One region of the Methylophaga sp. F7 genome, then DNA from elsewhere that is predicted to be linked to it. Evidence: riboswitches for the same ligand, from Rfam matches in the RefSeq annotation. Region 1 holds a riboswitch; the other holds the start of a gene.
What was found. Region 1 has a riboswitch for thiamine pyrophosphate ahead of thiC (phosphomethylpyrimidine synthase ThiC). Riboswitches for the same ligand answer to the same signal wherever they lie in the genome.

Region 1 (16,747 bases):
AATTCCAATATAACTGCCGTCGCTGGTATGGAAGCCCGGGGCTTTATTTTTGGTTCACTCGCCGCCTCAATGCTAGAGGTCGGATTCATTCCACTGCGCAAACCCGGCAAACTGCCTCACACTACCCATAAGGTCGAATACCAATTGGAATATGGTGAAACCAGCCTGGAAATTCATGCCGATGCCTTGGCAGAAAACGACAATATTTTAATTGTTGATGATGTGCTTGCCACCGGCGGCACGGCCAAGGCCAGTTGTGAATTAATCCAACTACTCGGTGGTAATGTGGTTGGCTGTGCATTCCTGATGGAAATCACTGGGCTGAATGGCCGTTCTTTACTAACTGACTTTAACGTACACAGCGTAATCCAATACTGATGAAGTTTTTACTGTTTTTATTATTTGCCTCTCCCGTTGTTGCAGACACGGTTTATCAATCGGCTGTGCACGAAGCAAAATGGCAGACTGAAGAATCACCGCTTTCCTGCAGCTTAAGCCATGACGTTACGGATTTTGGGGATATCCTTTTTCATCGCGAAAATGGTGAGCCGCTGCAGCTTACTATTTCCACGGCAGATCATCCCGCTTCGCAAAACACTGCTGAACTGATGATCATCAACACGCCCTGGCAGTTCGATCAGGTCAGACAAAAGTTAGTGACTCTGCCCATCAGCTATGGACAGCGTGAATTCAGGGTGGAAGGTAATGCGGCGCAAAAAGCGCTGGCGGCTTTGCAACAAGGTCAATTCGTTCAACTGCAGTATGCCTCGCAAAGCAGCATTCAACCGGTCAGCGTGATTTTATCCAATGTGCAATTTCTGCCCGCCATGCGCGAGTTTCAGGAATGTTCAGACAAAATGCACCCGGATAGTTTTAACGATTTAAAGCAATTCAGTGTGTATTTTGAATCCGAAAAAGCCATTCTCGACAACAGTGCTTCTCAACGGATGAAACGATTGGCGGAGTATCTGAAAGTGGATGACAGCATCACCCGCATTATTATCGAATCGCACACCGACAGTTTTGGTCGAAGAGAACTGAATACCGAGCTTTCAGATAAACGCGCGCAAGTGGTGAAAAACTTTCTGATTGAACAGGCTGAAATCGACGAAGGCATTATCGAAACGCATTCCTATCGTGATAACAAGCCTGTTGCGAGTAATAAAACACCTGAGGGTCGTGCCCAAAACCGCCGTACGGAATTACGTTTAATTCGCTGAATGACGCCATAACGTCAGTAAATCATGGGTGACTTTTTGATAATCAGCTGCTTTGGTAATCGCTGAAATCATTGCCACTGACCCCACCCCGGTTTTATGCAACGCTGTTGCACGCGGCAGATCAATCCCGCCAATGGCAACCAGCGGCGTATGCCCATCTAATAAGCGTATCCATTCTGCTAACCGATCAAACCCTTGGGGTTGCCACGGCATTTGTTTGCTGTCAGTTTCAAATATCGGTCCCAAAGCAATATAACTGGGGTTTACCGCTAAGGCTCTGGCCAGTTCCCAATATGAATGGGTCGAAATCCCTAATCGCAATCCGGCCTGCTCGATTTCCAGTAAATCAGCATCATGTAAATCTTCCTGGCCCAAATGCACACCATACGCACCATTATCAATCGCCATACGCCAGTGATCATTCACAAAAAACTGAATATCACCATGTTGATGAGAGATATCCACCGCACTGGCAATCTCAGTATTCAGAAATGCGTTATCCGTTTGTTTCAACCGCAATTGAATGGTTTTGATGCCAATGGTTAATAAACGATTGACCCAATCCGCACTATCCACCACCGGGTAGATTCCCAATCGTTCTGGACATTCGGGAAAACTAAAACTTTTTCCAATCAGATCCGGGGTATAACTCAGTCGTGGAATATCTCGAAGTTCAAATGGTTGCTGTTGATGAGAAAACAGCTGATAAGGCCCTAATGTCTGCGATTCCCGAATCCCGCGGTTGATATAACTGCGCGATAAAATCACTGCATCACGTATATCTTGGCCTTGTGCTAGATAACACGCCAGACTGGAAGCCAACACGCAGCCAGTGCCACGAACATTTTTATTCAACCGTGGTTGATAACAATAGAAATGGCCAAACGCATTGGCAAAATAATCCGACACAAAACTTTGATCGCCATGCCCGCCTTTCACCAGACACGCTGACAATCCTTCTTCAATTAAATGGCGGACCTGCTTCTCCACCGAGCCGGTGACATTCTCAGAGAGATACGCTATCTCAGGTAAATTTGGCGTCAGCAACGTGATCTTGGGTAAGACGGAGTTACGCACAAACTCCAATATTTCCGGCGTAGCCTGCTTTCCCCCACTCGTAGCCGCCATCACCGGATCCATCACTATTGGCACATCATGGATTTTAAGAATACGTTCAATCGCCTCGGCTATCTCCAAATCAGGTATCAAACCAATTTTGATAGCAGCAATGTCAAAATCCGCAATACAGCTTTCGTATTGTTTGAGAAATTTCTCAGCCGTTAGTGGATTTAATGCACGCATACCGCTTTGTGTCTGTTCCGTCACACAGGTAATTAACGGAACAGGATGAAAACCATGATGGCTCACGGTTTGGATATCTGCTGTCAGACCAGCACACCCCTGAGGATCCATGCCACCGATTAATAAGATAGCTTTTTGTGAATGATCAGCCATGTTGCTGCCAGATTGGTTGGTCTAACGTCGGTGTACTGGGCTTGGCGGAATCACGTTTTGGCATAATGCCCGCTTCAAATGCCAGACGTCCTGCATTGATGGATTGTTTAAACGCTTCAGCCATAAGCGCCGGTTCAAGTGCTTCGGCCACCGCGGTATTTAACAGAATGCCGTCATAACCAAGCTCCATCGCCTGCACTGCATCAGAGGGTTTACCAATGCCGGCATCCACTAATAAAGTCATTTCCGGCAAGCGTTCTCTTAATGTTCTCAACGCATAAGGATTAAGCAATCCCTGACCAGTACCTATTGGCGCACCCCAGGGCATTAAAACCTCACAACCTGCATCCGCCAGTTTCTGGCACAGCACCAAATCATCAGTGCAATAGGGAAAGACTTTAAAGCCATCGGCAATCAGGGTTTTGGTCGCTTCCAATAGAGCAAACGGATCCGGTTGCAAGTTAAAGCTGTCACCCAATACTTCGAGTTTGATCCAGTCAGTTTCAAATAACTCACGGGCCATATGGGCTGTTTTAATTGCCTCGGCTGCACTGTAACAACCCGCTGTATTGGGTAATAAATGACAGCCCAGCGCTTCAATCATGTTCCAGAATTGCTGACCGCTATTGGCCTGCCCGGCACTTTGCCGACGCAGAGATACGGTAATCACCTGAGCGCCTGATGCTTTAATGGCATCACACATCACTTGAGGTGAAGGATAAAGCGCCGTACCAATAAATAAACGGCTACTAAGGGTTTGACCGTAAACGGTCCAGTCAGATGCCTGCATTTCAGCCTCCACTGATCGGCGACAGCACATCAATGCGATCGCCTGCTGATAATTGATAGTTTGGATGTGCTGATTTGGCGATAATATTGTCGTTAATCACCACCACAAACCGGCCTTCTATCCAGCCATGCTCAGCCAGAAACGCCTGCAAATTAAAGCTTGTGGTTTCTATGGGCTGTTCATTCAAAATAAGTGAAATGGGTTGAATCGACTCAGCTTGCATAACGCACTCCCGAATCTGTTTGTTCTGATAATGTTGTCAGTAATTGGTCGACCATTACCGGCCCCAACAAATAACCATGCCGATACAGGCCATTGATTTGATAACCCCACTCCTGCTGGCGAATCGTGGGTAAATGATCAGGTAATGCCGGCCGGCAATGCGCCCGCATTTCCAACACTCGGGCTTCTGCAAAACCTTTATGAATGCTGTAAAGCGCTGATAGCAATTCCATAGCACTACGTACACTCACTGGTGACCGATCTTCGGATTCAATTACCGTCGCCCCAATGACATATTGTTGATCCGGTCTGGGGGCCAGATACAGCGGATAACGAGGATGCATTAAGCGTACGCACTGTTGCAGATTCACTTCCGGCGCATGGACACGCAGCACCTCACCGCGAACCCCACGCAAGTCTTTCAGATCCAACTTGCTGCCATTGCCCCGGCAATCAATCACCGAGGTAAATTTATCCAGCGAATGCCCAAGCGTTTGCTGACAAAGTCGTTCCAATGTAGCGTTGTTTAGCGTTTCAATCGGTTCAATGGTTTGCCAATTGGCGTGCTTAGTTAGAAACTCACCGACCTGCTGATAAAACTGGCGATTATCCAGACAGCTCTCTTGCGGGAAATACAACGCCGACCGAAAATTCTCGGCCAGTTCAGGTGACAGGTTTTGTAACTGCTGAGCGTCAATTTGCTGATAATCAGTCGGATCCAGAATATGTGCTGCACGCCGTTTATACCGTGCCAGTTCAGCCTTATCGCCTTCGTGCGCGACGACCAACGTGCCGCTCTGCGGATTAAATATTGGCTTTTCAAACTCAGCCAGCCATTTATCCCACAGCGCTTGACTTTGAATACCTAGATCGCGAATCGACCGATCTGCGGTCACCGCTTCGGTAAATGGCGCGATCATCGAAGCCGCAATAAAACCGGCACTGTCGGTACCGGCTTTATCGTCTGATGACAGAATCGTCACGGCATGACCAGTCTGAATCAGACGCCAGCTTGTCAGGCGTCCAATCAGACCGCTACCGATAATCAGATAATGCTTCATAGCGTTCTGAATCCGATCCAATCAAACCTGATGATAGATTTTGCTGCCAGCCGCCTTGAACTCTTCTGACTTCACAGTAAACGCCTCTTTCACATCATGTGAAATCTTCATTGAGCAGAATTTTGGTCCACACATAGAACAGAAATGCGCCACTTTAGCACTCGGTTTCGGCAGGGTTTCATCATGGAAAGCACGGGCAGTATCCGGGTCTAACCCGAGATTGAATTGATCTTCCCAACGGAATTCAAAGCGTGCTTTGGAAATTGCATCATCACGTTCATGAGCACCCGGATGACCTTTAGCTAAATCGGCTGCATGCGCTGCAATTTTGTAGGTAATGATGCCGGTTTTAACGTCATCTTTATTTGGCAAACCCAGATGTTCTTTAGGTGTCACATAACACAGCATCGCCGTGCCAAACCAGCCAATCATCGCCGCACCAATGCCCGAGGTAATATGGTCATAACCTGGTGCAATATCGGTGACCAACGGCCCCAAGGTATAGAAAGGCGCTTCGTGGCAGACTTCCAATTGCAGATCCATGTTTTCCTTGATCTTGTGCATTGGCACATGACCCGGCCCTTCAATCATCACCTGCACATCATGCTTCCAGGCAATATGGGTTAATTCACCCAAAGTACGCAGTTCGGCAAACTGGGCTTCATCGTTGGCATCGGCCTGTGAACCTGGACGTAAACCATCCCCCAGCGAGAACGACACATCATAGGCTTTCATGATTTCGCAAATGTCTTCAAAGTGCGTATACAAAAAGCTTTCTTCATGATGTGCCAGACACCAGGCCGCCATAATCGAACCACCACGCGACACAATACCGGTGGTGCGATTTACGGTCAGAGGAATATGCGCCAGACGAATACCAGCATGAATCGTAAAGTAGCTGACGCCCTGCTCGGCCTGTTCAATCAACGTATCGCGAAACACTTCCCAGGTCAGATCTTCGGCAATACCATTCACTTTTTCCAAGGCCTGATACAACGGCACGGTACCGATAGGCACCGGTGAATTACGGATTATCCATTCGCGGGTCTGGTGAATATGTTTACCAGTCGACAAATCCATTACCGTGTCACCACCCCAACGGGTGCTCCACACCATCTTTTCCACTTCTTCTTCAATCGAGGACGTGGTAGCAGAGTTACCGATATTAGCGTTGATTTTCACCAGAAAGTTACGACCGATAATCATCGGCTCAGCTTCAGGGTGATTGATATTGGCTGGAATAATCGCACGACCTTCGGCGACTTCTTTACGGACAAATTCCGGGGTAATGTGATTGGGTTTATCGGCTGGCAATTCGCCTTTGGCTTGCAGTGCAGCACGGCCCATGCTTTCGCGAATGGCGATATATTCCATTTCCGGGGTGATGATACCCTGACGTGCATAGTGCATCTGACTGACGTTTTTGCCGGGTTTGGCTTTGCGTGGCAGACGACGATTGGTGAACAGCGGAATATCAAATTCCTGCCCATCCTGATCACGGGTGAAGTTGGAACTGAATGCGGGTAATACTTCGGTATCGTCACGTTCCTCAATCCATTGCTGACGAATCGGCGTTAAGCCTTTTTCCAGATCGATTGTTTCAGTGGGATCGGTGTAAATACCAGAGGTGTCGTAAACCATCACCGGCGCATTCGGCTCACCCGGCAGATTAGGATCACGGTTCGGTGTATCGGTCAGAGAGATTTGACGAAATGGCACCCGCAGATCATCACGACTGCCGGTAATATAGATTTTTTCAGAACCTGGTAATGGCTGAGTAGTAATGCCACTACGGTCTTTAATATCAATGACTTTTGGATTGGCTGCTGACATCTGATTTCCCCTTTTTGAATAAAAAAGTCGGGGAAATGAAGACGTTGCGCTTTCGCGAACAAGGTGATGGAGATACACGGCGGCTACAGTCAGACAATCAGACGTACCGGCATTCCGGCTTGTTTCCTACGGAGGTTCTAGCCTCTTCAGGTTCAACGGGTTTCATCTCAGCCCTTTCTGATAATTCAGAGGGGGCACCCCGACAAGTGGAAATCATCCTAAACTAAAAATGATTTTTTACACAAGCATCATCTGGCACAATGGGTCACATCAAACGGCATGAATTCAGGCAACATCGGCCATGGCAGATAACAAAAATAAAAATGATGACGACGAGTTTTCCTTGTTTCGCAATGAAATGAGCGACGCCGAGCCGATCAAACACGACCGATTAGTTCATCGAAAACCACCGCCGCCGCCAACGGTCAGAAAGCCCTCCGCAGCCGAACTCACCCATGACAGCAGCGAGTTTTCCAGTCTATTTGCCCCCGAAACCGTGGGTAACGAAGAGTATCTGGAATATCGTGGCGACGGCATTCAAAACCGCCAATTCGCCAAACTCAAAAGTGGCAGAGTGCATCTCGAAGCTGAACTCGATTTACACGGTCTCACCCTCGCCAAAGCCGAACCCACCCTCTCCCAGTTTCTAGAACAATGTCAGGAACAAAAGATACGTTGCGTGCGAATCATTCACGGCAAAGGCTGGGGATCACGCGATAACAAACCGGTTTTAAAAAGCAAACTCAATCACTGGCTCAGACAAAGTGATGCCGTACTGGCGTTTTGCAGTGCAACAATTGAGGATGGTGGAACTGGGGCTTTGTATGTTTTGTTGAAAAGGCAGTTTGAAAAGTAAATTACTAACTAGCCTTTTCGTATATTTCAAGTCATTGACTTTTTAATAGTATTTAAACTTACTTACAGTTGATCATTTGTATAAATCATTCAATTATTTATTTTATTCGAGACTGGTTGGCTTAGAATTAGATGGCCTCCCAAGAGTAATGATAAGGAAATCAGCCTCATTAAAATGCTTTAGGTTCACTTGAACCATAGTAGGAGCAAATTTGGAGAATAGGAAATTGCCCACAAAGGTTTTTATCAGCTACGCACATGAATCCGTAGAGTTGTCAAATAATGTCCTTGAGTTTTCCAATTTATTAAGAAGTAAAGGAATTGATTCAGAGATAGATCAGTATGAAGAGGCTCCTGCTGAGGGGTGGCCTAAATGGATGATGCGGCAGATACAAAAAGCTGATTTTGTAATAGTTTGCTGTTCAAAGCTCTTTTACGAGAGAGCTAACGATTTCTCGGGCAGCGATGATGGTTTAGGGGTAAAGTGGGAGACCTCACTTATACTGCAACAATTGTATGGATTGAGTACAAATAACACAAAATTTATTCCTGTTATATTTGATAGTCACAATAGACCTCATATCCCTCTACCTTTGCAACCATACACCTATTACCAGCTCGATGATGAGTCAAGCAAGGAACGGTTGATTAATAGGCTACATGGTACAAGCAAGTCTAAACGGCCACCGTTAGGTGAAAAGCCAGCAGAAAGACTCATTGATGAGCTCGAACAGAAAGAGCGAAAATCAATGTTTATTAGCTCTATTATTGATGTTGATCTCTGGAATGAAGCAAAGTGGTCAGGAATGGCATTTGTGTCAGATCCAAGTCTGAAAAGCCCCCCAATAGCATGTTTCATGTTTGCAAATGAAGAGGCTGGTGAGAAAATATTTAAAGCCCTAAAGGAAAATTTTGGTGTTTTTGATACCAAAGATGAGATGAGGCTAAGTTTCATTGAGAATATTTCATCAAGTGCACCTAGAGATTACAAAGTTCATTTTGGGTCATCGAGAGACGTTCTGGCAGATAAGCTTGGCCAGTATGGTATGGAAAAAGATTCATCATTACTTGTGACATTTTCGAGATTTCATGAGATGAATCCACCAAGCGATCCCAGCAGTCTAACTGTATTCAAACATTCATTTAGCCATTTCAAGACCTTCTATATTACAAATCTGATTACAAAGAATGGTCAAATTCAGCCTTCATTTTCGAATCTAATTCAAAAGAACAAGATCTCGTTTAGGACGAAGAGTGAAGTTATAAAAGATAAAAATGATGAAGACTACGTTGTTTTTGGAACATACGAAAAAACCTAACAAATACCTGCTAGGGACGGCATTAAGCAGCGCTCCATAATAAATTGAATGAAACAAGTCTGTCCCCACGCAGGTGCATGGGGGAAAAGAAAAACTTTCAGAGGAATGTTCATGGAAGAGGAATTGACCAAAAGTGGAAAACCTGTCTCTCAGAAAACATTTGGAACAATGGTATGCCAAGATAAAATATGCAGGCATGCTGCGGTTGAATTAGAGCTATTTGACACTGACCTACGACTATTTGGAAGGTATCTGCATCACAATGGATTTCGAACAATCAAAGAAGCTAGAAAGGTTCTTGAAAAATTTGTGAGAAGTAAATCAAATCCTTTTGTCGAATTATCACCCAAAAAGACCGACATTATCGATTTCAACTTATGGAAACAAGGAAGAAAGTAATCGATGTCTAAAGATGAAATTGAGGCAAAAATTGAGTTTCAAGAAATAATAGCCGAAGCAAATCCTGGTAGCTTTAAACCGGTTCGATTTACTCGAGTTAAATATAAACTCAGTCCTCAATCGCACATTGATATTCGTCAATACCAACGAGGTTATGATCTTGAAGGTGAAGATGTGTTTTTCCCCACTAAAAAAGGGTTTAGATTTCCAGAGCGCGAATTCAGAAAAGTCGTTGAAAAATATGCATTAATGCCTGAAACGTATATACACCCGATTATTGTAGAAAAGTGTTTTTCACTTCTAAAGAATAATCATTATGAGAGCGCAGTTATACAAGCATTCAAAGCTATTGAAGTATTTACCCGTAAAAAAGTTGGGGCAGGTTCTGAACTATTTGGTGAGCGCTTGTTAAAAAAGGCCTTTCACCCCGAAGATGGCATTCTCACTAATTACAGTCTTCCTAAAAATGAAAGAGCTGCTTTTCTCAATTACATAACTGGAGCATTCAGCTTCTACAGAAATTCGAGCTTTCATCGTGATGTAGATCTGGACATGATTTCAGCATTTGATCGTATTGCTGTGGCTAGTGACTTACTTAAAATTATTGAAGATTCTCAGATCAAATAATTTAAATAACTCGATGCTCATCTCATAGCTTTCATAAAAATATAGGTCAGTAAATGAAGATATCAACAGAAGATATGTATAGCGCACTCGAACGCTCAGGGTACTTACTTGAATCAACAATATCTGAAAAGTTGTCATCACTTGGTTTTTTCGTGCAAGCCAATCAGGTAATAGAGGATCCAATTACAGGTAAAGCTCGTGAACTAGATATTATTGCTGAATACTATGGTGATCATACTCATGACTCTAGCATTAGGGCTTGCAGCAAAATCGAATATGTATTCGAAGTAAAAAATAATACATTCCCAATATTGCTTTTATCAGAGTTTCGTTCAAATCCTAACATTGAAGAATGGTGTGGTTTGAAGGAAGCCCTCACTGTTCCAGATAATGTGAGTTATGGTGTGCTAGATTCAACTTACTATGACAAATTGATAGCCAACAATGATCACGTTTTCACTCAATACTGCTCATTTCATCAAAAAAAAGAAAAGGATGAACTTATGGCATTGCATCCCGAAGCAATGCACACAGGAATTTCAAAAATTGTTCAGTATTGCGAGGAACAACTCGAATTGTGGGAAAACATTTATGACGATCATGAAGCGGTCCAATATTTCAGGCATTTCCTGTATATGCCAGTTTTATTGATAAAAGATTCTCTATTTGAATTGATTGATGGAAAGATACAACAAGTAGATCGTTCCACTCTCATCATTAATTATTATCACAAAAAAGAACCCAAACTAGCTCATATACAAGTTGTGACAGAAGCTGGATTAGATGAATTTATACAATTCTGTCAATCATTAGAAAAAGAGGCATTAAATAGAATGAGGAAAGCAAAAGCAGCTCAATAAAGGGCAAGATCAAAAGGGGTCAGAGTCGATTGAAACTCACTTCAAAACAATTATATTTGAGATCAGTGTAAAAATATAAAGAACTGAATTAGATTTACTAAATCTCTTTGAGGAGAAACCAATGGGACTGAATAAAATAGCGGATGCCAAACTTCAAAAATATAACTGTCTTAAAAAAGATCTTTTGGAAAATGGCTTATGGATAAACTTTAACAGTCCCTATGGTTTAGAACATCGTAGTCATTCAATCAAGAAAACGTTAGAAAGTGGAAATTTTTTATCTGCTCTCTTAGTTACTGAAGCAGAGATTTCCAGAGCTTTACTTCAGGAAGTATGTTTGCAATATTTCATCGGCATTCATTCACAAGTAACCAGAGCTATTTATAACCCGAATACTGATAAAGACCAAACACTTAAAAATATTAAAAAATTGATTGAGCAAAACGTTTTCACTGATGAACAAGTAGAAAGTTATTTAGATATTGCTGCGGGTTTTTGTGGACGGTATGCAAATCAGGTCAAACCGAGCTGAAAATAGAAATCAATAGGGTCAGAGTGTTTGATTTTGGGTGACGATATATGAAAGACGAATGAAGAAATTATCACGACCAAGTGCGATCCGAAATGACGATAAAATTGTTCTATCGGTCCGGCAGTGGGTTAACACTTTTGTGATGGAAATGAATCTTTGCCCGTTTGCTAAGTATGAGATGCTGAACAATCGGGTGCGCTTTGCTACCATAAGAGCGATAACGGAAGAGCAATTGTTGATGTCACTGCAAGACGAGCTGGAACTGCTCAATAGTGATCCGTCAGTTGAAACTACGCTGCTGATTCACCCACATGTATTGCAGGACTTTTATGATTACAATCAGTTTTTAAGTAATGCTGATAACCTCCTTTTGGATATGGGACTGGAAGGTACCTATCAGATCGCCAGTTTCCATCCAGATTACCAATTTGGTGGAACAAATCCGGACGATGCAGAGAATTATACAAACCGCTCTCCCTACCCCTTGTTGCATCTTATTAGGGAGGCGAGTCTTGAGCGAGCTATTGTGGAATATCCTGATGTCGATCAAGTTCCAATACGAAACGTGGCGCTAATGAATAGTCTGGGACACAATAAGCTGCAGGCACTATTTGAGAGCCTATTTAAGCTCTAGGGAGTAGTAGTACTTTTTAGCTCCATCCAACAATAAGTGGTGTCTGACCCCATTAATTTCAGAATTAGAAGACCACCTGATAATAATAATTATGAGGCCAATAGCCTCATTAACACGCCGTTATAAAAAAGGGTAATTATGAAGTTTATTTCAATAAGTTTAATGCTTATTACTTCTCTGTTATCAACGGGATGTAGCACTTACAACTACAGACCAGAGATTGAAGGGTCAATAAAAACTCAAAATGAGCGCCTTGCACATTTGAATACATCGGATTGCTGCGTCACACCCGAAATGATGAACAAAGAAATGTTAAGTGAAGAAACTATTCACTTCACAATGTTAGAAAATAGCCATGCTACCGATTTCAATGATTTTAAAAGCCATTACAAACTTTTCGATATATCTAAATTATCTGGCACTACTTATTACAAGCTTGTTACGTATACACAAGAAAAAAACACATCACCAATTCAATTATTTTTACCTAAAATCTATATCCTTGATGAGAACTATAAAATATTGAGAGAATCAGGTCCTAATCATTTAAGCTTTGTTAGGTGGTCCATAAGGGGAAATAACCACTTTGAGTTATTTATTAAAATAGATAAAGAATCGTCACCGAATCAAAAATATATCCTAATTACAGCAAGCCAAGTTCCATATGGAGAACATATCGACTACAGCAAAACCTATAACTCCTTTTACACAAATATCATTGGCAATCAAGCTTATACCGTAAGCGAACCAAAAAATGACTCATTAAGCTTTATAACATCTCCCTCTGGTGCTTTAACAATTGAAAACTTGGGCGTGATGGACAGACCGTTGAATGATAGTGCTTATAGATTTTGATATTTTATAACAATGTACAAAAACAATAGGGTCAGAGAGTTTGATGTTCCAGTTATATCGGTTTGTTTGAGGAGTGTTTTTCTGACATCACATGACATTAAAGCAGACGCTACAAGCTACCTGATGGATCCCAATAATATCAGGGGTAGCAACTTGAAAAAAGAATGGATAGACCTAATCAATGGATATCAAGGGGTCAGCCAACTTGTTTTTACGATTTGGTAGCACGGTTTTCTACCTCCTTTGGCTAACGGTCTGAGAAAGGCCACAACTCAAAGTTTTATTTTGGAGCTTCAATGATGACAACCGAATGGCTGGAAATCAATCAGGGTAGCGCCCCCGTACTGGTGAGCTTACCGCATACCGGAACGCAAATCCCCGACTCTATCCAATCTCAGCTTGCCTGTTCGACCGAACAAGCCCTGACAGATACCGACTGGTATGTGCACCAGTTGTACGATTTTGTCAGCTCAATGGGAATATCCACCGTTCGTACTGCTATTTCCCGCTGCGTGGTCGATGTAAACCGCGATCCTTCCGGTCAGTCATTGTACCCTGGCCAGGCCACCACAGAGCTTTGCCCAACAACCCGTTTTGATGGTCAGCCGCTGTATTCAGCGCCTCTTGACGACGCAGAAATTGAACGTCGTAAAAAGCAGTATTTTGAACCCTACCATGCCGCTATTCGGGGGCAGTTGGACCGGTTGTTGCTGGATCACGACATTGTCATTCTGTTTGACGCCCACTCGATTCGTTCACAATGTCCGCGACTGTTCGACGGCACTTTGCCCAACTTGAACCTGGGTACGAATAGTGGTCGAAGCTGCGCACCAGACCTTGCCCTTCTGGTCGAAAAGCATTTATCCGGTGGTAATTTTTCTTTCGTGCATAACGGTCGGTTTAAAGGTGGCTGGATAACCCGTCATTATGGCCAGCCTTCCAGTCAGGTTCACGGGTTGCAGTTGGAAATAGCTCAGCAAAGCTACATGCACGAAGTTCAAGGTGACTCTCCTGCCCCATATTCTGCTGCCCGTGCTGCTGCATTGCAGTCAGAACTGAATGGTCTGTTTGTTAAGCTGGTGAACTGGGCTCAGGCCAAGGGTTCAAGGGGTCAGCCAACTTGAAAAGTTTACTTGCTACTCTGAAAATCAAGGAATCAATAGGGTCAGAGTCGATTGAAATTTGCTTCACAACTATCAATGGTAACTGACCCCATTTATTTCAATTTTTGTCCGTGCTACAGACATTGAGCATCATGGAATATTTATCAGAACTCGGACATATTGGTCTTTTTATCTCTGCATTTTTAGCCGCGACGATTTTACCTTTAAGCTCAGAAATTGTTTTGAGTGCGTTATTGCTGAATGGTTTATCACCCACGACGCTCGTAATCATTGCAACAACAGGAAACGTTTTGGGTTCACTCACAAACTATGCTTTAGGTTACTGGGCTAGCTTGGTTGTGGTAAAAAAGTGGTTAAGGATGTCGGAAGCTGATTTCGTACGAGCAGAACAGCGCTTTGTTAAATACGGCATGTTTGCGTTGTGTTTTGCTTGGGTTCCAATAATCGGTGACCCATTAACCGTTATGGCAGGTGTTTTGCGGGTTCGCTTAAAGTGGTTTCTTATACTGGTTACAGCGGGTAAATTTCTACGGTATGTCGTGATTAGTTACATGGTATTGAATGTCAATTGACGGATAAATCAAACGATCAACAATTAAAAGAGACAGATCCCGTAGGTTGGGTTGAAGCATGAAGCCCAACACTTCATAAATGACGCAACGTTATCTAATTGTTGGGTTTCGTAAACTCAACTCAACCTACCCTATTTTGAAAATCCAGGTGTCAATTAACTAAAAAAAGGGGCGGATTTATTTAACTAAAATAAACTCGCCCCCTTTTCGATCTCGAATCTGTCTAATCAGGCCCGCTGGCGGTCATGCTTACCCTCGGCGAATTCTTCAATGGCTTTGCTGCAGAAAGCTTCGAGATCATCTGGTTTTCGGCTGGTCACCAACCCTTGGTCCACCACTACTTCCTGATCGACCCAGTTACCGCCCGCATTCTGAATATCGGTGCGCAGGCTTGGCCAGGATGTCAGTTTTCGCCCTTTAAGTACATCTGCTTCGACTAGTGTCCAAGGGGCATGGCAGATCGCCGCCACAGGCTTATGTTCAGTGAAAAAACCACGGACAAACTCAACTGCATTTTGGTCGGTACGTAATGCATCCGGGTTAGCAACACCGCCAGGTAATACCAGACCATCATAATCACCGGCCGATACATCAGCGACGCTTTTGTCTACCTGAAATGCATCGCCTTTGTCGAGATGGTTAAAGCCATGAACTTTGCCTTCTTCGAGCGCTATCAACTCTGTTTCGGCGCCTGCAAGCTTGATTTGCTCCCAGGGCGTAGTCAATTCGATTTGCTCAAAGCCGTCGGTCACGAGAAACGCAATTTTTTTGCCTTGCAGAGATTTACTATTATTCGCTGAATTTTGCATTGGTTGTCCTCCTGATAAGTTGAGCGCTAACCTTACTTATGGTCTAAGCGCTTAAGTTGTCTACCAGCAATTAACGCAAGGACAATGCCAGTTGAAAATATACCTCGGAGATGGTTACTGGCCGTGCCTGTTGGTTTCTAGCCCAACATTTCAGATTCTCAGGAAATGAACTTTTTACAACTTTGCCAGTAAGATTTACAGCTTAAGTCCGTTCCTACGCAGGAGCAAGGGAACGAGGTGTATGGTAGGTTGGCGCTGAGGTACGAAGCCCAACAATTCTCTTAAACGTTACAAGTTCAACAGGACAACAGGATATGTATGGAATTGTTGGGTTTCGTAAACTCAACCCAACCTACCCGTTTTCTTTGTGATGTTAATCTGTAAAAACCGGCTTAATCACATCACGATAGTTACGAATACGTTGCACAAAATGAACAGGTTCATAACCTCGAGCGTAACCATAACGGGTGCTGGGGTAATATCGTTTGTCCGCTTTCAATGGCAGGACCTCACGCATATCTGACCAGGAATTCGGATTTTTACCTAAATCACGGGCCAGCTGCCGGGCATCTAATAAATGGCCTCGACCAATGTTGTAGCTGGCAAGTGCCAGGTAAGTTCGATCGGGCTCGGGAATTGATTCAGGTAAGCGTTGATGGCGATCAGCAAGATAGCGGGCGCCACCATCGATAGCTTCTTCAGGATCAGTGCGATCTTCCACGCCCAGTTCTTCGGCTGTTGCCTGGGTGAGCATCATGATGCCACGCACTCCCGTTGGGGATACGGCTTTTGGATTCCAGTTTGATTCCTGATACGCCAGGGCGGCCAGCAGGTCAGCGGGTATACCAGTGTTTTCTTCTGCTGTTTCGAATTCATCGATATAACGTTTCAGGCGTTTATCAATACTACGATTGAGCGCACGTAAATCAACGAAATCAAACTCACTGATATAGCTGTAATAACGACTTTCCATCCGACCAATGGCTTCATCACCTTCACGGCTGTTCATCCACTCATGCGCGTCGTTAGCAATGCTTCTGAATTTATTAGGTGCATACCAGCCGAGATTACGGCCATCGGTGAGGTCCATGGCAACTTCCAGATAGGGAAAATGCCGTTGCATAATATTGACGATATTGGCATCAGCCACTGAGCATTGAATGTTTTTTTCTGCCACCGCGGTAAGTATCAACTCACTGGTTCGTGAATCTTCACGAAACTGTATGTCAGCATAATCAGCATTAATTTCAGTGAGAGTAGCTACGTAGCTGGAATCCTCCGTCACCACAATCTCAAAATCGCTTAAGCTATCGTATGAATCAGGTAATGGACTCAGTTCCCGATGACAAACCAGTTGTTCGGTCACTTCGGTATGTGCTGGGCCTTTAGCGTATTTTGCATTACGAAGAGTGTTAAAGGTAAGGCCTGCTGCGGCCAGATGTACTGAAGCATTGTCGAGTGCTTTGATTACTGCTGAGGTGGAGTCATACATTGTCCACTCAACCTCCCAACCACGTGCGGCAGCATAATCTGTTATCAACGCATATTCAGGTCCGGCAGGATTTTCATGACGGTCTAAA
Region 2 (16,747 bases), 1.1 Mb from region 1:
GGCTTCTAGCTGTTGAATACGCTCTTTGAGTTCTGCCTCGCTAGCAGCAAAAGCGGCTCCAGAAGTGAAAAGAAGAAAACTCAAAAAGGGGATATGAGCCCATTTTTTTAGTGATGAGATTGAATTTAATTCTTCCCGAACAGGGGGACGGCAGGTAAGTAAGGTCATCTATCGAATTCTTATCTATTGTGGCTAATGATGGATTGCACGCTTGCTTTAAACAGCTGTGAATTCACATCAACTCTACAGTAGCGACCTTGAACTGTGCAAACTGTTGCAGATTTATAAGATCACAATCCTCGTGTCATCATCCCTGTCAAAAAAGAGTCGCTTTACCCTCTTGTCGTCGTCATCACTTGATGTACGGTTTGAAACAAGAGCCTTCGCAGGACAAGACCTGAGGCAGCCTGTTGTATTTCTTGCTAGAGTCAGCGGCCAGAATTTGCCCCATTTAAAATTGGAGCATCGGACTTTTTGAACATGATCAATTTCTAAACAGATAATGTCTTATTGGACAAAGTCTCTTTTAAACCTTAGTTTGGTGTCAAAGTGTCAAAGAAAAGCTAAAGATGGTGTAATCCCCCCATTAATAACCGCAATTAAAAGTAGAGGGTTAAGCTGGACTCAGCAACTACCTTGGCGGTACGCGACCAATTGCTGAGTTTGGCCGTTCATTATTGTATGTCCAAAGCCATTGTGTGGCGAGCAGCTGTGCCTGTTCAACAGACTCAAATAAATGTAATTCAAGCCATTCGTGACGTACGGTTCGGTTAAAGCGTTCGACGTAAGCATTCTGTGTTGGCTTACCCGGCTGGATATACATCAGGGTGATCTTCTGGTTATTTGCCCAATCAATCAGCACCTGACTGATGTTTTCCGGACCATTATCACATCGTATTGCAGCAGGCTTACCACGCCACTCCATGACCTGTTCTAATGACCGAATAACTCGCTGGCTCGGCATAGAAAAGTCCACATCAATACACAAGCCTTCGCGGTTATAGTCATCAATGACGTTGAATGTACGAAACTTACGACCGTTATCCAGTGCGTCAGACATAAAATCCATCGACCATACCTGGTTCATGCCAGTCGGAACGCTCAGTGCATCAGGTTTATCCCGTTTAATCCGCCGCCGGGGCTTAATGCGTAAGTTCAGTTCTAACTCACGGTATAAGCGATAAACACGTTTATGGTTCCAGCTAAATTTTTTAACATTACGTAAATGATCGAAACACAAACCAAAGCCCCAGCGTTTATTAGCAGTGGTTAAACGTAATAGCCAATCAGCAATAACGGCATTTTCGTTGGATAGCTTGGCTTGGTGGCGATAACAGGTTTCACTGATCCCGAAGATCTCACAGGCAAGGCGAATACTAAGGCCGAGTTTGGCGACGACCTGCTGCGCCATCTCTTTACGCAGAGATGGCTTTACCACTTTCCCTCAAGTGCCTCCTGGCGGATCTGCGATTTCAAGCATTCCTCAGCATACATTTTCTTCAAACGGCGATTTTCATCTTCAAGCTCTTTGAGGCGCTTTATCATTGCGGTGTCCATGCCGCCATACTTCGCTCGCCATTTGTAAAAGGTGGCACTACTGATGCTGTGCTCTCGACAAAGATCTTGAACACTTATCCCTGCTTCGTTTTGTTTGAGGATCGCCATGATCTGGCTATCTGTAAATTTTGATGTCTTCATGCAGAATCTCCTGCGCTTTAGTTTACGAGAAAATTCTACTTTTGAACTCAATTATTTATTGGGGGGATTACAATGGAATTTAATTTTACTTTGATTCTCAATGACAGAGCAGGAGATAAAGTCATGTATTCAACTATTATGGTTCCGGTAGATCTGGAACATGCCGCCACCATGGAAAAAGCAATCAGAACCGCTGCTGATATTGGTAAGCTATACCACTCTAAAGTCATACTAGTTGGGGTAGTAAGCTCCGCCCCGAGCAGCGTTGCTCACAATCCGGAGGAGTTCGCACAGAAACTGGATCAGTTCACCCAGTCACACACTGAACAATGTGGTTATCCGATGGAGTCAAAAGCCGTGACTTGCAATGATCCAGTGGCAGAACTGGATCGGGCGCTGGAAAAAGTCGGTAATGAAGTCGGTGCTGACCTGGTAGTCATGGCATCACATGTTCCGGGTTTCATGAATCATCTGTTCCATGCCAATGCCAGCCATCTGGCAGAGCATGAGCATATTTCGGTATTCATCGTTCGCTGAATAATGGGTGTCTGCCACCTTAATATATCCTCCATCTTCACCAGCACGCGAGGCAGCACCAGAGTCATTTCTGGGATAATCACTGATAACGTAATTAGCACGCATAGCACCACCAATTTTCATTGACCACTGAAACTTCTGCTTGTTCTGCACTTTGTTCGGCCTTTTGACAGCTCTAAGCTGCTTTGAATTGCTGCTGAAGCGCTTCTACTTGCTTTGTAATGCCGAGAGAGGTTTCAGCTCTGGTTTGTATTCAGCGGCAGGAACAGTATAAAGCTAGCGAAAGAAGATGCTTTTTTTGCAGGCATATTAATTCCTTATTCCCTCGGTAATGACAATTAATGAATTTGTGCGAGGCATAAGAACTAACAGAGCAGTTAATTAGAAGATTTTCAAAGTCTGGTGCAAGCTTTTGTTGTTAAAAAGGAAGATGCTTTTGCTGCAGCAAGCAGTTCGTGCGAGCAAGATAACGACGCTTTGATAAGGCGTTTATTAGGACGCAGAGATGTTGCCGTTTGGTTAATCTTGGTCGGCTAAGCAGTTCATTGTCTGGCTGCTGAATTAACAATGATAGAACTTCTATGCCACCCAATGTCATGGCACGAATCTCCCAGCCGAGGCGGCCGGTTAATGTCATACCAAGCTGATACCCTTCTTGCATCAATTGCATCGTATATTGATAAAGAGGGCGCAGAACTACAGACAATTTTCTTGTATCTCCGGCAAGCAGTTGTGAATCATCAATGCCTGCGGCTTCAAGACGATCTTGCGGTAAATAGATACGATTTTTCTCCAGATAATCCTGCTCGATATCCTGGAAAAAATTGATCAACTGTAACGCTGTGCAGATGCAATCTGATTGATGCAACTGTGAGTCGGTAAGACTGTTATTGAGATGTAATACCAAACGGCCTACCGGATTAGCTGAATAACGACAATATTCAAGCACCTCTGCCAAATTCGCATATCGTTTCACGCTGACATCCTGTCGAAAAGCTTTCAGCAGATCTGCAAATAGTAAAACAGGCAAGTCATGCTGCTGAATGCTATCAGCCAGCGCTATCCAAAGCGGGGCAACAGTGGTCAGATTTTGGTTTGCTATTGCTTGAAGTTCTCGATGGAATTCATCCAGCTGTTGCAGTCTTGTCGTTGCCGTCGCATCCCCTTCGTCAGCAATATCATCGGCTTGTCTTGCAAAGGTATAGATTGCCGCTACCGGCAATCGCAGTTTTTTTGGCAATAGAAGTGAGGCAACAGGGAAATTTTCGTAGTGACCGCGCGCGAATTGTTGGCAATAGTGGTAGGCGGCTTGAACTTGTCGATCAGTCGGCATCGTTTTTGTCTTGCACCTGGCGTGGCTGCTGCTCGAGAGGAGGTAAGTCAGTGATCTGACTCTTGGTACTGATACCCATCTCGATGAACTTGCGCGCGCCCGGCAATACCTGACGCTCAAGTGAGCCGACAGCACTATTGAAATGATTGACGCTTTGGCCAAGACTGTTACCCAGCTTGCTTAAATGATTACCAAAAGTAGCCAATCGTTTATAAAGTGTTTCGCCAAGTTCGCGAATGATTTCAGCATTTTCTGCCAATGCCTGTTGTTTCCAGCCATAGGAAACGGCTCGTAATAAGGCAATGAAGTTGGTGGGGGTGGCCAGAATAATATTCTGACTCATACTGTCTTCCAATAGGGCAGGATCCACTTCCAATGCTGCCGAGAGGAATTGTTCGCCAGGAATAAATAACACGACAAATTCGGGAGACTGAGAATATTCCGCCCAGTAATTTTTGCGGGACAGTTCTTTAATCCTGCCGCGAATGATTTGAGCGTGACGCTTTAATTCCAGTTTACGGGTCATATCATCTTTGGCCTGGATAGCCGATAAATAAGCATCCAGCGGTGTTTTAGCATCGACAATGATTTCGCGTTTTTCCGGTAGGCGAACAATCATATCGGGCCGGATACTACCTGTTTCAGTGGTAGTATGTGTCTGCTCGTAAAAATCACAATGTGCCACCATTCCACTAAGCTCTGCCAGACGTTTTAGGGTCATTTCTCCCCATTGGCCGCGGACTTCTGGGCGGCGTAGTGCCTGCACCAGATTTTGAGTTTCCTGCTGCAACTGTTGTTGACTCAGGTTCATTTGGGTAATGGTTGTATTCAGGCTGCCGTAAGCCTCTTTGCGATCCTTTTCAATTTCCTGAATTTGCTTGCTGGTCTGCTGCAATGCTTCATTGATTGGTTTAAGCATTTGCTCAATGGCTTTTTCTTTCGACCCCAAATCCGCTTTAGCTTCACTTTGGAAACGTTTCAGATTTTCTTCAGCCAGTCGCAAAAAGCTGGTGTTATTTCGTGTTAACGCTTCATTGGAAAGTTGATTAAAAGTATTGGCTAATTGCTCACGGGTTTGAGATAGAAGCTCGTCCATTTGCCGTTTGTTTTTTTGCTCCAGCTGTAATGTCAGATCCAGCTCAGCATTGTTTTTTTCCAGTGTGCGAATTTTGCCACTGCGAATAAACAGACCGATAACAATGCCCAGCAAAATACCAACCAACAAAACGATCAATAAGTCCTGGTGTTGCAAAAAAAACTCGGGACTTAAATCCATTGTAAAATCTCATGTGGATGATTAATCAGACAGTCTGCCTGCCAGGACTCCGGCTCATCAGTTTCGGAAATATAACCATATAAAGCGACGACGGAACGCATTTGGGCATTATGTGCTGCCTGAATATCACGTTCTGCATCACCAATATAAATACAATCCACAGGCTTGGCATCCAGCAGCTCACAGGCATGTAACATTGGCGCTGGATGCGGCTTGCTATAGGGTGTGGTATCGGCGCTAACAATGCACGCGGCAGAATCGGTTAATTGCAATGCTTCCATGAGTGGCATTGTCAGGAAGGACGGTTTGTTGGTAACCACTCCCCAACGAATCTCATTGGCTGCAAGACCATCAAGTACTTGTTGCATGCCGATAAATAAAGCGGATTCGCGGGCGATATTTTCTGCATAAAGACTTAAAAATCGCTGTTGTAGGGCCGGATAAACAGGATCTTCTTTTTCAATGCCAAATCCCAGTTTTAATAGACCGGCACTACCATGGCTGGCCACAGGACGAATTCGTGCATGATCCAGCGGCTGATGACCTTCTTGTTCTAATAAGGTATTTAATGCATAGCCCAGATCAGGTGCCGTATCGACCAATGTGCCATCCAAATCAAACAGCACGACATTAAAGGGAGAAATAAACATCAGATCCGTCGACAATGTACAAGATAATTAACATCAACATCTCTGCTGAGTTTATAACGACGTGTCAGCGGATTGTAGCTGATACCGGTGATGTCATATACATGCAAACCAGCCTCGCGACAACAACGTGCCAGTTCCGCCGGTCGAATAAAACGTGCGTAATCGTGGGTGCCTTTGGGCAGCATTTTGGCAATATATTCAGCACCGACAATCGCTAATAGATAGGCTTTTGGATTGCGATTCAAGGTGGAGAAAAACACATCACCACCCGGTTTTGCCATTGTCGCACAGGCATTAATAATCGCCTGTGGATCGGGCACATGTTCCAGCATTTCCATACAGGTTACGACATCAAATTCATCCGGATGTTTTTCCGCCATGGCTTCAGCGGTCGTCAGTTCGTATTTGATTTTCAGGCCAGCTTCCAGCGCATGCAGTTTAGCGACATTGAGTGGCATTTCGCCCATATCAATGCCAAAAGTTTCAGCACCGCTTTTGACCAAGGCTTCAGTGAGAATACCACCGCCACAACCTACATCTACTGCCTTGGTATTCTTCAACTGAGCTCTTTCATTAATAAACGCGAGCCGCAGCGGATTAATTTCATGCAGCGGTTTGGATTGTCCTTCCGGATCCCACCAGCTCGATGCCAGTGCATCGAATTTAGCGACTTCTGCTGGATCGACGTTATGTTTTGTCATGAGACAGACCTTATTTTTTTTGCCCATTGTTGGGCCTGGGCAGAGACATGTTGTGCATTTAATGTGGTGAGCTGGCGTTGTTTTAATAATTGTTTTCCAGCTACCCAGACATCAGAAACTTTATCGCGCCCAGTGGCATAAACCAATTGTGACGGTAGATCATAAAAAGGTTGTGTTTCTATGTCGCTGAGATCGATAGCGATAATATCAGCGGCTTTACCTATTTCAAGTGAACCGGTGACGGAATCAATGCCAAGGGATTTAGCAGCATTAATGGTGGCCATCTGTAATGCCTGATATGCAGGCACCACACTGGGATCACCTGCCACACCTTTTGCTAACATCGCGGCCTGACGCATTTCGGCAAACATATCCAGATCGTTATTAGATGCCGCGCCATCAGTACCGATGCTGACATTGACACCACGCTTGATGAGCTCGGCGATTGGAGAAAATCCACTGGCAAGTTTCATATTAGATTCTGGACAATGCACAATGTGAACACCCGCTTCGGCGCACCAGTCCATTTCTTCTTCCGTCAACTGCGTCATATGTACCGCAATCAAACGTGGGGAAAGCAGGCCTAAATCTTTTAACCTTGCCAATGGACGTTTACCATACTGGGCCACACTGTCTGATACCTCAGCAGCGGTCTCATGAATATGCATCTGGATTGGCAAATCCAGTTCTTCGGCATTAATGATAATGGCTTGCAGGGTTTGGTCTGAAACCGTGTAAGGGGCATGTGGTGCATAGTTGGTGGTTATACGCGGATGGTGCCGATACTTATCATGTAGGGCCTGGCCTTTATGTAAGTACTCATTTACATCTTTTGCCCAGTTTGTGGGAAACTCAAGAACAACCATTCCGAGGCTGGCACGGATACCGCTGCTATCAACCACCCGGGCAGTTGCTTCGGGAAAGAAGTACATATCACTGAAACAGGTGGTACCACCACGAATCATTTCGGCGATAGCCAGAGCAGAACCGGATTCTACAAAAGCATCACCAACAAATTGTTGCTCAGCGGGCCAGATATGATTATTTAGCCAGGTCATCAGAGGTAGATCATCAGCTAAACCGCGGAATAATGTCATAGCGGTATGGCCATGATTGTTAATTAATCCCGGCATCACGCAATGTTCAGCCATATCTTGTGTCTGAGTAGCTTGATAAAGCTGTTCCGCCTGATTTTGCGGTAATAGCGCTACAATATTGCCCTCATTGATAACAATAGAATGATTTTCGAGAATGAGTTGTTCTGCCGTCATCGGCAGACACCAGCGGGCATTAATGATCAGATCGACGTTTTTCATAGCGTTCGATTATAACCGCCATCGGCAGGAGAACACAGTGCAAAGCACCAGTGAAATGATTCAACCCATCAAATGGCAAGACCAACAGCTGCATTTGCTGGATCAGCGTTTACTTCCAACACAGCAACTCTGGCTAAAATACGAACATGCAAGTGAGGTGAGTGATGCTATACGTGAAATGGTGGTGAGAGGCGCACCGGCAATTGGCATAACAGCAGCTTATGCCGTGGTTTTAGCTGCCCGGGATGCTTGGAATAAGGCGGGTGTATACTGGAAGCAGGCAATGTATGAGCCTCTGGCCAAACTCGCAGCATCGCGTCCTACAGCGGTAAATCTGTCATGGGCAATCGAACAAATGACAGCGATTTATCTCAACTTGCCCGAAACCTATTCTCCAGAAACTGCCTTATTGGAAGCCGCTCTCCGCATTCATCAGCAGGATATTGCGGCCAACCAAACCATGGGGAAACTGGGAGCGGATTTGATTGCTCCCGACAGTATGGTATTAACCCATTGTAATGCTGGTGCATTGGCGACTGGCGGAGTGGGGACTGCATTAGGTGTAATAAGTCAGGGGTATTCAGATGGCAAAATAAAACACGTCTATGTGGATGAAACTCGTCCTTGGTTGCAAGGTGCGCGCTTAACTGCCTGGGAATTAATGCAGGGCAAAATTCCCGCGACTTTGCAGGCAGATGACACTGCGGCTTCATTAATGGCTTCTGGTAATATCCATTGGGTTATTGTTGGTGCAGATCGAATTGCTGCCAATGGGGATGTGGCGAATAAAATCGGTACATACTCATTAGCCGTATTAGCAAAATACCACCAGGTAAAATTTATGGTAGTCGCACCGTTATCAACTATTGATTGGCAAATTGAAACCGGAAAACAAATCGAAATCGAGCAACGGCCATCAAGGGAAGTGACTCATATTGCCAACCAGCAAATTGCGCCGGATGGGGTGAAGGTGTCGAATCCGGCCTTTGATGTCACACCGGCAGAGCTGATAAACGCTATTGTCACCGAAGCAGGCGTTGTGTTGTCACCCTCAACGACTACAATGAAAAACCTTCATAAGCATAATTAAGGAGCAGGATATGTCACAAACCGCACTTGTCACCGGTAGCAACCGAGGTATCGGGTTTGAGTTATGCCGGCAATTAAAAGAACGTGGCTTTGATGTGATTGCGACCTGTCGCCATCGCTCTCCAGCTTTAGCTGAACTGGATGTAGAGATTATTGAAGATGTAGAAGTCAGCGACCCTATAAGTCTTAAAGCGCTTTCCGAAAAACTTGGCGATCGTAAGATCGACTGGTTGATTAACAATGCCGGTATCGCGGCAGGTCTCGGGCTTAATGATATCGACTCCAATGCCATTGATAGTTTTAAAAGCATGTTTGAAGTCAACAGTCTTGGTCCTTTGTTAACCACTCAGGCGTTAGTTGAGCATATGTCCCAGGGTAGCAAGGTAGGCATAATTACCAGCCGTATGGGATCTATCGCCGATAATGACTCCGGTGGTAGTTATGCGTATCGCATGTCCAAAGCTGCTGTTAATGCTGCAGGCAAATCGTTATCTATTGATTTGAAACCCAAAGGTATTGCGGTGGCTATATTGCATCCGGGCTGGGTCAGAACTGATATGACCGGACATGGTGGTCTGATTGATGCGGATGAATCAGCAAAAGGCTTGCTGGATCGGATGGCAGAGTTGAATATTGATAATAGCGGTACTTTCTGGCATATGAATGGTGAAGTGTTGCCTTGGTAAACTACCCATCGCTTTCACAACAGCAGCAAAAAGCCTTGCCGGACCTGCAAAAGCCGCCAAGTAGAATACCTGCCCAGTTTAGCGATAGTAGTCATCAACTCTGGTTTTGTGAAACCGTCGATGGACCGATGGTTTTGAAGCTGTGTGATCATGCCAATATCGAGCAGTCGGCTTTCTGGCAAAAAATGAATAGCCTGTTTGCCATCAATTTTCCGACATCATTGGGGAATATTGCAGAAGTTTATCAACGTATTTCCACTATTAGTCCTTTGGTCATCCCGTCACTGATTAATTCGATGGCAGCGGAATTCGTGCTGGCTCGTTGGTTACCTGGTGAAGATGTGGATCCATCTTCCGTAACAGCGTTGACGATTAAATCATTGGCTAACCATATCGGTTTGATGCATCAGCAGCAGCATCCACGATGGGGGAGTCTGCAACAGCCAGAATATACAGCAGAAGATTGGCCGCGGCGTCTGAAAATAACCTTGCAGCAACAATCTGATTCAATTGAACAAACTGTTTTACAACAGGCCTTGAAGCAGGCCGAACTACTATGTGAAAACACATTTGTGCCCATCATGCCCGATTTACGGTGGGATCAGTTTTTGATGCAGCAAGATAAGCTTTCTGCACTGGTTGATCTGGATGCGATTGTCTATGGTCCAAGAACGTTAGAATTTGTTTTGCTCGAATATTTGCTGGATCAATCACAGGCAGAACAGTTTGCTGCTGAATATCAGAATTATCAGGTCATCCCAGATCTGACGAATGTTCGGTTGCCTTATCGATTATTACTATTTTTGATGAATGTTTTAGGTGAGACAGATTTGAATTCCTGGCTCAACCATCCCGAACGGTTTAGTTAAGCCGTTCGAGTCTGGTGTTGGGCTGCTAATAACTTACGCCATTTGAAATACCCCGCCATAGCGAGAAACAGATAAATACTGAACATCACGATAGTGGCGTAAAAGCCGGTTAATGCATAAAGCACAATGGCTGAGCTGTTGATAACTTGCCAATATAACCAGTTTTCCAATACTTTACGTGCCATCAATAACGTATTCATCACCGAAAACACCATCACAAATGCATCCAGATAGGGATATTGAGTAGCATGAGCCGATAGGTAATAGCCAAACACTAAACTGAGAAATCCACCAGTGGCAATAAAGATCAGATGATATTGCCATGGCCAGCTGTGAATATTCAGTTCTGCGGTCTGATTTTCATGACGATGCCAGAGAATAAAGCCATAGATCGCCATACCAATGTAATACAGGTTTAGCAGGGCCTGCATTGGCAACTGGTTTTCCCAAAACAGGATGGTGTAAATAATGGTACTGATAAACGCTAATGGCCAGCACCATTGTGATTCTCGGGCAGCAAACAGGATATAGCCAATTCCCAGCAGAGCGGCAAATACTTCCCAGCCACTCATTGACGCCAGCCCAGCTAGCGTAATATTCCACCAGCCTGATTCAGACATTAGTCTTTGACTTGATGACGATCGTTACCGATCAGTTTTAATACAAAAACGCTATGCGGCATCTGGGCAAACACCGCTTCAATTTCACTGTCCATCGCATCCATCACATCACGATACTCGCCAAAAATCTGCGTGCTCAATGTATTACGGTGCACGATCAATTTTGGATTGTTTTCCAACTTGGCAATAAACGCCAGAATTGGTTTAACAAATTGCTCTGTCAGCGGATAAAGGCTGATATCTACAGAAATTCGCATGATAGTTTCCTTAAGAAAGGAGGGGCACTAAAGCACCTCAGTTAAATTAGTAGTCGTAAGATACAGTCATACCGAAAGTACGGGGATCAGCATATTGGGTATAAACTCGATCTTCATAGCCAGCTGATGGATCGATACCAAAGAAAAAGCCGCGAGTGTAATAGTCTTTATCAAACAGATTGCGACCCCACAGGGTAAATGTCCAGTTTTGCTGCTGGTACTGCAAACTTGCATTGGTAATGGCGTAAGAACTGGATTTCGCATTATGGCTGTTGGAGTAATAGAACTCATCCTTGCCCTCAACATTGGCGCGAAGATTCCATTGTGGGGTCAGATAGACTTCACTGCCAATACTAAATGTGTAGGCAGGAGCATGAGCTTGCCTCCTGCCCTGAATATTTAATCCAGACTCATCCAGTTCAGGGTTGTCATATTCGTCAAATGTCGCATGCAACAGACCTACTGCCGCAAAGGTTCTTAAGCGTTCATTGATCAACCAATCAACACTTGCTTCAATCCCCATATTGCGGCCTTTCGCTGCATTATCCTGATAATCAATAAAACGGGTACCACCACTGTCGCGTGGCACACCTACAGAGGTTTTTACCTGGGCATCTTTTCGCAAACCATAAAATGCCGTGATATCGGTCACCAAGCTTCCATTCAGCCATAGTGATTTCATACCGGCTTCAAGGTTCCATAAATATTCATTATTGAATTTGCGTAAGCCTGGCGCCAGATCTGCTTCCGTGTTAACCCCCCCAGCTTTGTAGCCACGGGATAATGATGTGTATAAAAGGTGTTGTGGACGGAACTGATAATTCAAACCGACTTTCCCCCGAATAACACATCGCTGTCATCCAGATCCAATCCTTGCGAATCGTCATAATCAGCGTCCCAATGTTCAGCACGTAAGCCAGTTATCAGGGTCAGTTTTTCCGTTAAAGCGGTATCTAATTGCCCAAAAATGGCACTGTTAGATGTTTCATAAGTGTTATTTAGAGGGTAGACATCAGGTGTATCGTTATCGAAGTATTTGCGCTTGAGATCTTGGCGTTGATCGGCCAGATAAATACCTACTGACCAATCAGTTGTATCAGCAAAAATACGACCCTCTTCATTGGAAAGGGCTCTGAATTCTATAGAGTAGTTTTCCCGTTCGCGTTTGTACTGATCAAAACCACTGTAAGGAAATAAACTGGGATCAAACTGACCTTTATACGACCAGTCATCATCATAGCTATATTCCAAATCAGATTTGGAATAGGTCAAAGTAGATTGTAATTGCACTTTACTGCTTGCTCGCCAGTCGGATTTGAGTGCAAATGCATTGGTATGCTGTTTGTCATTGCCAGGCTCATCTGAAAGACTGTTACGGCTGTTATCAAGCGTGAATGCGTCGTAACCATTGTCGATATTTAAATGCAGCAAATTCAGATCAATGGTCAGGTCATTATTGACCAGCCATTTCAAATGTCCGCGGGCAGTCATTTCATCCTGATTTTGCGTATTGTCACGACCTAGAAAATCATTATCCATGTAGCCATCTGAACGATGGGTATGCACAGCTATTCGCCCCAGTAAAGTGTCTTTAATTAATGGACCGCCTACTGCTACACCGACACTTCGGGTATCGTAATTGCCTACGGTTGACTGAAAATTCATATCCAGATCATTGGTGGCCTGTTTGCTTTGCATATTGATAACACCGGCTAATGCATTGGCTCCATACAACGTACCCTGAGGTCCACGTAATACTTCTACTTTCTCAATATCAAATAGTGTGGCTGCGCCGCCACTGCGACTAAAATCGATACCATCAATATAAAGTCCTACCGATGGGTTTAGGGGAGCAAGAAACTCACTGCGTTCACCAATACCACGGATCTGAAAAAACTGACCACGGGAAGCGCCGCTGGAAAGATTTACATTGGGTGCAAGATTGAGAACATCTTCAATGTGCTGGGCACCACGTGATTCAATGATTTCCTCATCGAATGTTGTCAGACTGACGGGAATATCCTGGGCTTCTGCAGGACGAAAATCTGCACTGACCAGCATGGACGGTAAATCAGTGCTATCGGTCTCGGTTTGTGCAACTGCGCCGGGAGAAAATAATGCGCTGGTGACTGCGATGGAAAGCAGGGTGAGTTTCATGACTATCCTTTTTAAATTCTTAAAAAGAACAGGGGATCACGCCATTTGCATTGATCTAGCAAGAAGGGTTTGCCGCCTGTCCCTACGCCAGTATTATCTGGATCAGGTTCATCGGGTCTTCACCAACTGGTGAATCTCAGGCCTTTCGACCACCCCGAGGCTTGTATTAGCAAGTAGGTGAAATATACAGAAAAAAGTGATGTTTTCCCATCTTTGATTGTTCAGATGATACAAAAAAAGGCGTCCGAAGACGCCTTAAAGTTCAAGTTACTACTGACTTAATTTTCAATTTTGGCTTTTAAAGTGTCTAGGCCTGAACGGAAAATACCTTCAATAGCATTGGTAGCCGTTTCGTCATTTAATTCTTTAGGCTCATGATGTTTGCCGGTATAGCCACGGAAAAATTTGGCCAACCAGGTGACCTTGGTTTGGTCGCCTTCAGCTTCTACAGTTAACCAGGCTTTATACTTACTGACAGGCACTGCAGGGATATCATGCATTTCGCCTTCAATATCAACCTGTCCAACCGAACTCATTTCATCAATCTGATACATAAAGCTCATGGATTCTTCGTCAAACTTTTTCAACGTTTCAGTGATGGTTGAATCATTTTTAAGGGTTAAAACGCGTGTCGCGCCAGGTTCATTCCCACCTTCTGCTTTAGTAGAAATAATGGCTGGGTGCCATTTATGCAGGCTGTCGAAATCTTTAACCATGTTCCACACCGTTTCAGCATCAGCATTAATCAACACCGTTTCTTCAACTTGCAGACGTGAAGCGCCATGAGCAAATACCAGCGCAGGTAACAGGAATAAGCCTGTTACCAGAACTTTCAATACAGCTTTCATCATATTTCCTTCTTATATTTCATTTGTAATGCCAACATTTAGCCCAATTAAACTACCATCACCTTCCGAAATGCTAAAGGGAAAAATTCACAAAGCGATCGCGTTCTGAATAGTTGAGCGTTGCAGATGGGGAGCAAAAAACTCAATAAAAGCATAACTGTAACCGCGAAGATAACTGCCTTTACGAATTCCCATGTGGGTCGTACTTGGTTTAAATAAACCACTGGCATCCAATGCCTGTAAAGGAGCATCTTTTACTGGATCAAATGCCATGCTGGCTATAATGCCAATACCAAGGCCCAATTCAACATAGGTTTTAATTACATCAGCATCAGTGGCGGTAAAAATAACGTTAGGTTTAAGACCACGTTCAATAAAAGACTGATCCTGTTGCGCGCGACCGGTAAAGCCCATTACGTAGGTCAGTATTGGATATTGTGAAATAGCCTCAAGAGTGAGTTTTTTTTCATTCAAAAGCGGATGCCCCGGTGGCGTAATCACGGTACGATTCCATTCGTAGCAGGGCAAAATCGCCAGATTATCAAATTTTGATAATCCCTCGGTTGCTATCGCCAGGTCCACTTTACCGGTGGCCGCCATTTCAGCAACTTCAGGTGGAGTACCTTGCACCATATTTAAGTGCACGTCGGGATATTGTTCTGAAAAGGCCTTGATAGCTTTTGGCAGAGCATAACGTGCCTGAGTGTGTGTGGTGCCGATTGAAAGTGTGCCTTTTTTCTCATGACGACTGTCAGCCGCCTGTTCACGTAAATTGTCTACTTCCTGTAACACCCGCTCAGCCATGGCAATAACGGATTCTCCCAGCGGTGTGATAGCCGATAAACGTTTCCCATGTCGTTCGAAGATTAGCAGCCCCAGCTCATCTTCCAGTAACTGAATCTGGTTACTTACACCTGGCTGAGAAGCATGCAGTGCCTGAGCCGCTGCAGAGATACTGAGGCCACGACGAGCCACTTCGCGAACATATTTCAATTGTTGCAACTTCATCCGCTATATCCGTAATTATTATTAGTAAGAGTAAATATATAAGTTTTTAGTGATAAAAGACCAGTTATGGTGCGTTACGTTTTACATTTCAATGATTGGAACACCTTGCTGAGGAAGCTGGAAAGGCACAGTTGTTTGATACTGTTCGCTTTCAGCCATAGATTCACCTTCCCGGGTTAAAATATTTTGCATCTCAGACTGTGCCAGGTATTCACATTTATCTTGAAAACACACTTTTATGGCCAAAGTGAGTGGATCTGCATTTTCTATAACCTCATTATCAGAGGTTTCCGGCGCTTGAATCGAAGCCGGTGGAAAAATAATCTGTGCAGGCTCAAACACCCGGTTTGAATCGGCAGGATTAATAAAAAAAGATGTTATCAATGCAGAACATGCTGCTGTCATAACTAACAAGATTCTATAAGTTGTCATCTTCAGCCTCTCATCCCAGAGTGGAGTTGGAGTTAGAGCTTCGTCTATACACCGTGAAAGAAATGTGAACAATTAGCAGTGTCAGTCAATTTAGGTTAAGGCTATGTTAAAGATTGGCTCTCAGTTCAAATGGCAAGGATTTCTTTATATTCTCATAAGTTATATAGATAGAAAATAATATTCATTGATTGAATATTGCCAACTGGTAAACTTGCTGCAAACTAAGCAGGGTAAAGGTCAATTTATTAATGGAATGGGGTTATTTGCTGGCAGGCCTGGGCGTAGGCATTATGGTCGGGATGACAGGCGTTGGTGGCGGATCGTTGATGACCCCAATTCTGATTTTTGGGTATGGTATCCAACCTGCAATCGCTGTAGGGACAGATTTATTGTTTGCGGCAGTAACTAAAGCAGGTGGTATCTGGGCTTATTGGCGTCATGGCGTGGTGCATTGGCGTGTGGTCTGGCGGCTTGCTGCAGGGAGTCTACCAGCTACCTTGCTGACTTTATGGTTTCTCAGTGCAACCGGTGTTCATGAAGGTAAGCACAATGATCTGATAACGGTTGCTCTGGGCATCGCTTTGATTTTAACGTCTAGTGCATTACTGCTGAAAAACTGGCTGGCCGGGATAATGAAAGCACGTCAGGGGCATCCTTTAGTGAATTATCTATATCGTTTACGACAGGATGAAGCCTTGAAGGCGCCGGCAACCGTCATTATCGGTGCTTTGTTAGGGGTGATGGTGACATTATCTTCGGTAGGGGCCGGCGCATTGGGAGCGGTTGTTTTATTATTTCTTTATCCGAAGATGCGTGGTGTCGAAATTGTGGCAACCGATATCGCACATGCTGTTCCTTTAACGGCAGTGGCCGGATTAGGCCATTCTGCAGTGGGCACGGTAGATTGGTCATTATTATCTTATTTGCTGATGGGATCGTTACCAGGCATTTATATTGGCTCACATCTGGGGGTGAGAATCTCAGATAAGATTTTACGGCCGTTGCTGGCAATCATTTTATTAATGGTTGGGATCAAATGTTTGCTTTAACAAACTAAACGAATGAAAAAGTAATTCAAAATGACAGAAATTAATGAAAAGCTTCAACTGAAAATTGATGCTGTAAAACAGTTGCTGGAGCAGATTGAGGCTGATTATAGCCCTGCAGTCTTGGCGACCAGTTATGGCGCTGAAGATATGGTGTTAATGGATTTGATTGCCAAATTTGCACCGCAAATCGGCATCTTCACTTTGGATACAGGTCGACTGCC

Region 2: another riboswitch for thiamine pyrophosphate. It lies ahead of AC08OG_RS03370 (TonB-dependent receptor); the one in region 1 lies ahead of thiC (phosphomethylpyrimidine synthase ThiC).

Annotation. Positions count from the first base shown of each region.
Region 1 covers NZ_CM166511.1:1,769,100-1,785,846, forward strand. Annotated here, with positions in the region: gene AC08OG_RS08995 (adenine phosphoribosyltransferase) at 1-378, shown strand, start outside; gene AC08OG_RS09000 (OmpA family protein) at 378-1,220, shown strand; gene thiE (thiamine phosphate synthase) at 1,209-2,675, opposite strand; gene AC08OG_RS09010 (thiazole synthase) at 2,668-3,465, opposite strand; gene thiS (sulfur carrier protein ThiS) at 3,467-3,688, opposite strand; gene AC08OG_RS09020 (FAD-dependent oxidoreductase) at 3,678-4,748, opposite strand; gene thiC (phosphomethylpyrimidine synthase ThiC) at 4,770-6,581, opposite strand; TPP riboswitch at 6,688-6,793, opposite strand; gene AC08OG_RS09030 (Smr/MutS family protein) at 6,883-7,437, shown strand; gene AC08OG_RS09035 (SEFIR domain-containing protein) at 7,649-8,755, shown strand; gene AC08OG_RS09040 (hypothetical protein) at 8,867-9,154, shown strand; gene AC08OG_RS09045 (TIGR02391 family protein) at 9,158-9,781, shown strand; gene AC08OG_RS09050 (hypothetical protein) at 9,835-10,641, shown strand; gene AC08OG_RS09055 (hypothetical protein) at 10,763-11,173, shown strand; gene AC08OG_RS09060 (DUF1415 domain-containing protein) at 11,232-11,807, shown strand; gene AC08OG_RS09065 (hypothetical protein) at 11,946-12,662, shown strand; gene hutG (N-formylglutamate deformylase) at 12,959-13,786, shown strand; gene AC08OG_RS09075 (YqaA family protein) at 13,918-14,358, shown strand; gene AC08OG_RS09080 (type 1 glutamine amidotransferase domain-containing protein) at 14,586-15,167, opposite strand; gene mltF (membrane-bound lytic murein transglycosylase MltF) at 15,541-16,747, opposite strand, start outside.
Region 2 covers NZ_CM166511.1:642,332-659,078, forward strand. Annotated here, with positions in the region: gene AC08OG_RS03300 (coiled-coil domain-containing protein) at 1-168, opposite strand, end outside; one part of gene AC08OG_RS03305 (IS3 family transposase) at 632-1,443, opposite strand; one part of gene AC08OG_RS03305 (IS3 family transposase) at 1,443-1,698, opposite strand; gene AC08OG_RS03310 (universal stress protein) at 1,822-2,235, shown strand; gene hpnC (squalene synthase HpnC) at 2,654-3,568, opposite strand; gene AC08OG_RS03320 (DNA recombination protein RmuC) at 3,558-4,844, opposite strand; gene AC08OG_RS03325 (HAD family hydrolase) at 4,835-5,494, opposite strand; gene ubiG (bifunctional 2-polyprenyl-6-hydroxyphenol methylase/3-demethylubiquinol 3-O-methyltransferase UbiG) at 5,494-6,195, opposite strand; gene AC08OG_RS03335 (TRZ/ATZ family hydrolase) at 6,192-7,511, opposite strand; gene mtnA (S-methyl-5-thioribose-1-phosphate isomerase) at 7,549-8,601, shown strand; gene AC08OG_RS03345 (SDR family oxidoreductase) at 8,612-9,286, shown strand; gene AC08OG_RS03350 (phosphotransferase) at 9,280-10,155, shown strand; gene pnuC (nicotinamide riboside transporter PnuC) at 10,152-10,775, opposite strand; gene AC08OG_RS03360 (YkoF family thiamine/hydroxymethylpyrimidine-binding protein) at 10,775-11,032, opposite strand; gene AC08OG_RS03365 (hypothetical protein) at 11,079-11,858, opposite strand; gene AC08OG_RS03370 (TonB-dependent receptor) at 11,855-13,189, opposite strand; TPP riboswitch at 13,251-13,356, opposite strand; gene AC08OG_RS03375 (SRPBCC family protein) at 13,468-14,040, opposite strand; gene cysB (HTH-type transcriptional regulator CysB) at 14,125-15,045, opposite strand; gene AC08OG_RS03385 (hypothetical protein) at 15,127-15,477, opposite strand; gene AC08OG_RS03390 (sulfite exporter TauE/SafE family protein) at 15,726-16,526, shown strand; gene AC08OG_RS03395 (phosphoadenylyl-sulfate reductase) at 16,557-16,747, shown strand, end outside.